2 regions of the Variovorax xiamenensis genome follow, and region 2 is predicted to be linked to the other one. Evidence: riboswitches for the same ligand, from Rfam matches in the RefSeq annotation. Region 2 holds a riboswitch; the other holds the start of a gene.
What was found. A riboswitch is a leader RNA that binds a small molecule or an ion and turns the genes downstream of it on or off. The one in region 2 is predicted to bind glycine.

Region 1: another riboswitch for glycine. It lies ahead of gcvT (glycine cleavage system aminomethyltransferase GcvT); the one in region 2 lies ahead of SFB74_RS04475 (D-amino acid dehydrogenase).

The regions. Positions count from the first base shown of each region.
Region 1 covers NZ_CP139038.1:4,416,577-4,419,970, reverse strand. Annotated here, with positions in the region: gene gcvP (aminomethyl-transferring glycine dehydrogenase) at 1-339, opposite strand, end outside; gene gcvH (glycine cleavage system protein GcvH) at 394-765, opposite strand; gene gcvT (glycine cleavage system aminomethyltransferase GcvT) at 838-1,932, opposite strand; glycine riboswitch at 2,062-2,175, opposite strand; glycine riboswitch at 2,188-2,280, opposite strand; gene SFB74_RS20160 (YkvA family protein) at 2,327-2,707, opposite strand; gene SFB74_RS20155 (hypothetical protein) at 2,786-3,346, opposite strand.
Region 2 covers NZ_CP139038.1:1,052,669-1,056,062, forward strand. Annotated here, with positions in the region: gene SFB74_RS04470 (RtcB family protein) at 1-474, shown strand, start outside; gene SFB74_RS04475 (D-amino acid dehydrogenase) at 494-1,801, opposite strand; glycine riboswitch at 1,896-2,001, opposite strand; glycine riboswitch at 2,005-2,102, opposite strand; gene rfbB (dTDP-glucose 4,6-dehydratase) at 2,219-3,295, shown strand; gene rfbD (dTDP-4-dehydrorhamnose reductase) at 3,292-3,394, shown strand, end outside.

The DNA.
Region 1 (3,394 bases), 3.4 Mb from region 2:
GTACCAGGCGGGGTTCTCGAGGATGTTGCGCAGGATCACGCCCGGCGTGTGGTTGCCGTAGTAGCCCTGGCCGATGAAGTTGCGGAACACCTTGTTCTTCGACGCTATCGCCTTCAGCTCGGCCAGCGCGTCGGCTTCGGTCACCGGCGCGGGCAGGCGCATCGGCTTCGCTCGGCGGATGGCCGCCGGCACGATGCCGTCGATGAGCTCGGCGCGCGTCTCCGAGCCGATCGCCGGCAGCATGCGCGCCTCGTCCGCCGCATCGATGCCGATGTGGCGGGCGAGGAATTCTTCGGCGTTCTCTAGTTCTTGCAAAGAAGGAAGGGCGGGCGTCGGCATGGCGGTGAAGGCTCGGAGGGAAAAGACAAAGGTGCTGATGAAAGGCTCAGCGGATCAGGATTCGGCGGCGAACTTGTCGTAGGAGGCCGCGTCCAGCAGGGCGTCGAGCTGCGCGGGGTCGCTCAGCTTGACCTTGAAGAACCAGCCGGCGGCCAGCGGGTCGCTGTTGGCCAGCGACGGATCGGCGCGCAGGGCTTCGTTCACTTCGGTGATCTCGCCCGACACGGGCATGAACACGTCGGCCGCGGCCTTGACCGATTCGACGACGCCGGCGACTTCACCCTGCGCGAAGGTCTTGCCGACTTCGGGCAGGTCGACGAACACCACGTCGCCCAGCGCGTCCTGCGCGTGCACGGTGATGCCGACGGTGGCTGCGTCGCCTTCGGCCGACACCCATTCGTGGTCCTTGGTGTACTTGATGCTCATGGTGGAAAAACTCCTCGTGGAAAAAATGGATCGGGGTGCAGAGCCTAGCCGGTCTGTCTGACTCGGATGAGGTCAGCCGCGGTAGTAGCGGGTGGGCACGAACGGCATGGTCGAGACCTCCATCGGCACCGGCTTGCCGCGCACGATGGCCTGCACGCGCGTGCCGGGCTCGGCGAAGGCGGTGGCCACGTAGCCCATGGCGATGCAGCGGTCGGCCGTGGGGCCGAGCAGGCCACTGGTGACGGCGCCGATGTCGTGGCCCTCGAAGGACTGCAGCACCGTGCCGTCGCGCACCGGAACGCGCTCGAGGGCGACGAGGCCCACGCGCTTGCGCTTCAGCGTGTCGTGGTCGGTGTGGCCGGCGGCTCCTGCAGTGGAGGCGGCGAGCTGCGCGAGGATCTTCGCGGCGCCCGGGAAGCCGCCTTCGCGTGCCCCGCCCGCGCGGCGTACCTTCTGCATCGCCCAGTTGAGCGAGGCTTCGACCGGCGTGGTGGTGGTGTCGATGTCGTTGCCGTAGAGGCACAGGCCTGCTTCGAGCCGCAGCGAGTTGCGCGCGCCCAGGCCGATGGGCTTGACCTCGGGCTGGGCCAGCAGCAAGCGGGCGAGGCGCTCGGCGTCGGATGCGGCCACCGAGATCTCGAAGCCGTCCTCGCCGGTGTAGCCGCTGCGGGTGACGAAGGCCGGAATGCCGCCGATCTGCACCGCGCCGCCCGTCATGAAGACGAAGCGCTCGACGCCGGGCGACAGCCGTGCCAGCGTGGCGGCGGCCTGCGGGCCCTGCAGGGCGAGCAGGGCGTGGTCGGGCAGGGGGCGAACTTCGCAGCGCGAGCCGATCTTCTGCTGGATGTGGGCGATGTCGGCCACCTTGCAGGCCCCGTTGACGATCACGAAGATCGAGCCGTTGCCCTCGTTGAAGAACATCAGGTCGTCGAGGATGCCGCCCTCGTCATCCAGCAGCAGTCCGTAGCGCTGCTTGCCGGCGGGCAGGTCGATCACGTCGACGGGCATCAGGGTCTCGAAGGCGGCCGCGGCGTCGGGCCCGACCAGGCGCAGCTGGCCCATGTGGGAAATGTCGAACAGGCCGGCCGCGTCGCGCGTGTGCTTGTGCTCGGCCATCAGGCCGGCGGGGTACTGGACCGGCATCGAATAGCCGGCGAAGGGCACCATGCGGGCGCCCAGTTCCAGGTGGAGGTCGTACAGCGGCGTCTTGAGAAGCGGGGCGTCGGGAGTAGCGGAGGAAGAAGCGGCCACGGGGCACTCCAAAGGGGCAGTCGAAATCCATGACGCAAGCCATGGGCCACCCCTGCTGTCCGCTTTACCTGAGAGATTCGCCCCACGATCGGGGTTTGCTCCTTCGGTGGGCCGCTGCTTCTGCTTCAGATGCGGCGGCCTCTCTCCAGCAAGGAAACGCCGGTTTTCACCGGCGCCTCGTCAGTCCTTTTGCCTGAGCGTTCGGGGGAAACCCCTGCGCCTTCGGCGGCCCCGGCATGCGGGGCTCTCTCCTGACCCCGGGAAGTGTAGTGGATCGCGCGGGCCGGCCGGCGGATTTGCCCTTGCGTACTCAGCGCGCCCACAGGTACCAGGCCCCGGCGCCGGCCGCGATCCACACGGCCACGACCAGCGCGACACCCCATCGGCTGGTCGGCCTGGAGCCCGAACTCCGCATCCAGGCGTCGGCCTGCTCGCGGCATTCGGCGAGCACGGAAGTCGGAATCAGCCGGATCGTGAGCCAGATCAGCCCCGGCAGCAGCAGCACGTCGTCGACGTAGCCCAGCACCGGAACGAAGTCGGGAATCAGGTCGATCGGGCTGAGCGCATAGGCCACCACGAAGACGCCCAGCGCCTTGGCATACCAGGGCGTGGAGGCGTGCCGGCATGCGAACCAGAGCGTGACGCCGTCGCGCTTGAGGCGCCTGGCCCAGCCGCGAAGGCGTGCGGACAACGAAGTGGGGGCGGGAGGAGAGGAGTTCACCCGGCGATGGTGTCACGGGCCGGGCCGGCCGCTGTCTTCACAGGAAGGTCAGTGCATGACCTCGGCCGGCGGCAGCAGCCGGTCGATGCGCTCGCGCAGCGATTCGGCGCGCTCGACGCCGGCGGTCTTCTCGATTTCGGTGAGCATCAACGCGGCGATGGTCAGCATCGCCTCGCGGTCGCGCGCTTCGCGCAGCGCGTCGCGCATCTGCAGCGCGAACTTCGGGTCGCGGCGCACGAACATGCGCTCGCAGATGTCGAACAGGAACATGCGCGTGGTGGCCAGCGAACGCTTGCCGTCGAAGGTGTCGGCCGAGGTGGCCACCTGGATCGGCTCGGCGGCGGGAATGGGCGAGGGCGCGGGCTGCGCGGGAGGGGCCACGGGCGCGGCTGCAGCTGCCGCCGCGGCCTTGGGGCTCTGCAGGTAGCCCTTCTCGATCAGCGCCTGGATGGCCCGCTCGGCTTCATCGCGATTGGCGAAGAGCGGACTGAAGTCGGTCAGGGAGCGCCGGCCGTCGGCCATCAGCAGCAGGGCGCGTTCGCGCTGGGTGAGCGTGCGCTGTCCGCCCTGGAGTTCGTTGCGCGCCTTGTCGGTCTTGGTGGGAAACATGGCAGCCACAGCTTTCGGGAAACGAGGGCTGCAGCATCGTTGCAAGTA
Region 2 (3,394 bases):
TGGGCAAACCGGGTCGTCCTGGCCGAACTGGTACGCAAGGATTTCGCGGATTTGCTGGGTGCCACGTCGTCGAGACTAGTCGTGGACGTGCCGCACAACGTCGTGCTGCGGGAACATGGCATGAACATCCACCGGAAGGGAGCGACGCCGGCGAATGCGGGCGATCTGGCGCTGATTCCCGGCTCGATGGGCGACTACTCTTATCTGGTGGCCGGACTGGGGCACGAAGACTGGCTCTGGTCGTGCAGCCATGGCGCTGGCCGGCGGATGCGCCGGCAGCAGGTACGCGCGATGCGGCCGGCGCCCGTCGACGTGCAGGCAAGCTGGCAGTGCGTGACCTTGCGGGAGGAGCGCCGGATCGAGGAAGCGCCGCAGGCCTACAAGCCCATCGGCGAGGTGATCGACGCGCAGGAGCGTGCGGGCCTGATCCACTGTGCGGTGCGGCTCAGGCCCTGGATCACGTTCAAGGCGTGATCCGGGGTTTGCCGGTTCGTCAGCCCAGTGCGGGTTGGGGGATGCGCGGCTTGGGGGCCGGCATCCCCGTGAACGCGAAATCGACCTCCGGCTCCAGCCCGCTCACGATCCGCGCGATCGACTTGCCCGAGCCGCAGGCGTGCGTCCAGCCCAGGGTGCCGTGGCCGGTGTTGAGGAACAGGTTCGGCAGCTTCGTCTTGCCGATCAGCGGGACGTTGCTCGGCGTGGCGGGGCGCAGGCCGGTCCAGAACTGGGCCTGGGTGGTGTCGCCGGCGCCGGGAAAAAGCTCTTCGACGCGACGCACGATGGCTTCGCAGCGCACGCGGTTCAGGTCGCGGTCGTAGCCGTTGAGTTCGGCCGTGCCGGCGATGCGCAGCCGGTCGCCCGACGCCGAGGTGTAGCGCGAGAACACGAGCTTGAATTCGTCATCCGTCAGCGAGACCTGGTGGGCCTTCGAGGCGTCCTTGACGGGCAGCGTCACCGAGTAGCCCTTGGCCGGGTAGATCGGCAGGCGGATGCCCAGCGGCGCGGCGTACAGCGGGCTGAGCGAGCCCATGGCCAGCACGAAGGCGTCGCCGCGGATGCGTTGGAAGCGGCCTTCGCTGTCGGTGGCCTCGACGTGGTCGATGCTGCCGGCGGCCTCGCGCAGCGCGGTCACGGTGTGGCTCATCAGGAACTTCACGCCCGCGGCTGCGGCCAGGCCCACGAGCTCGCGGGCGAAGCGGTTGGCGTCGCCGGATTCATCCTCGGCCGTGTAGGTGGCGCCGGCCAGCTTCGGACGGATGTGGGCGAGGGCGGGCTCGATCTTCACGGCCTCGTCGGCCGAGATGACCTGGCGCTCGCAGCCCAGGGCGCGCATCTGCTCGGCGGGCTCGAGGGCGCCGTCGAACTCCTTCTGCGTCGTGTAGAAGTGCAGGATGCCCTGTGTGCGCTGGTCGTAGCTGAGACCGGTGTCGCGGCGCAACTGTTGCAACATCGAGCGGCTGTATGTGCCGAGACGAACGATCTGTTCGATGTTGTGGCGGGTGCGCGCCGGGGTGCATTCGCGCAGGAACTGCAGGCCCCAGAGCCACTGGCGCATGTCGGCGCGCATGCGGAAGAGCAGCGGGGCGTCTTCCTTGCCGAGCCATTGCAGCACCTTCAGGGGGGCGCTGGGGTTGGCCCAGGGTTCGGCGTGGCTGACGGAGATCTGCCCGCCGTTGGCGAAGCTGGTTTCTGCGGCCGGGGTCGCCTGCCGGTCGATCACGGTCACTTCGTGGCCGAGTTGCTGGAGGTAGTAAGCCGAGGTCACGCCGAGCAGGCCGGCGCCGAGAACGATCACGCGCATTTCAAGTACCTTTTGAGGATGCAGCGCTTGAACGGCGGGTGTTGTTTGCTATCGAATGAATAGCGAAAGCAACTGGACGACCGCAGTCCAAGTTGCCGCTCCCCCTGTCCTCGGTACCTGAGAGATTCACCCGCTGCGCCCGCAGAGGGTTTGCTCCTTCGGTGCGCCACGTGGCGTGGCGGCTCTCCAGACGGCGTTTCAGTTGGTGCAGTACAGGCCCGTGAGGACCGACCTGAGCGTTTATGGGAGTTTGCGCCTTCGGTAGGGCCACCGGGGTGGCCCGCTCTCCTGCAGTGGGGGGATTGTAGGTGGGGCTCGCGCGGGCGCCAACCTTTGATTTTTCTCCTTTTGCCCGATGGGATAATCGCCTGTTGATTTGCCGCAGGGCGATCGTTCCACACAACAGCAGGGGACTTCATGATCCTGGTTACCGGCGGTGCCGGCTTCATCGGCGCCAATTTCGTACTCGACTGGATCGCGAACAGCGACGAGCCCGTCATCAACCTCGACAAGCTGACCTACGCGGGCAACCTCGAGACGCTCGCGTCGCTCAAGGGCAACCCGAAGCACATCTTCGTTCAGGGCGACATCGGCGACAGCGCCCTCATCGACCGCCTGCTGGCCGAGCACAAGCCGCGCGCCGTCGTGAACTTCGCCGCCGAGTCGCATGTCGACCGCTCGATCCACGGCCCCGAAGACTTCGTGCAGACCAACGTGCTCGGCACCTTCCGCCTGCTCGAGTCGGTGCGTGGCTTCTGGAGCGCGCTGCCGGCCGATCAGAAGTCGGCCTTCCGCTTCCTGCACGTGTCGACCGACGAGGTCTACGGCTCGCTCTCCAAGACCGACCCGGCCTTCACCGAAGAGAACAAGTACGAGCCGAACAGCCCCTACTCGGCCAGCAAGGCGGCCAGCGACCACCTCGTGCGCGCCTGGCACCACACCTACGGCCTGCCGGTGCTGACCACCAACTGCTCGAACAACTACGGCCCGTTCCACTTCCCCGAGAAGTTGATCCCCCTGATGATCGTCAACGCGCTGGCCGGCAAGAGCCTGCCCGTGTATGGCGACGGCATGCAGGTGCGTGACTGGCTCTACGTGAAGGACCACTGCAGCGCCATCCGCCGAGTGCTCGAAGCCGGCAAGCTCGGCGAGACCTACAACGTGGGCGGCTGGAACGAGAAGCCCAACATCGAGATCGTCAATACCGTGTGCGCGCTGCTCGACGAACTGCGCCCCCGTGCCGACGGCAAGCCCTACAAGGAACAGGTCACCTACGTCACGGACCGTCCCGGCCATGATCGCCGCTACGCCATCGACGCGCGCAAGCTCGAAGCCGAACTCGGCTGGAAGCCCGCCGAAACCTTCGACACCGGCATCCGCAAGACCGTGGAGTGGTACCTCGCGAACAGCGAGTGGGTGCGCAACGTTCAAAGCGGCGCCTACCGCGAATGGGTCGAGAAGCAGTACGACAACAACGCGAAGGCCGCGGCATGAAGCTGCTGCTGCTGGGCAAGGGCGGACAGGTCGGCTGGGAACTGCAGCGCAGCCTGGCGCCGCTTGGTGAACTGGTCGCGCTCGATTTCGACAGCACCG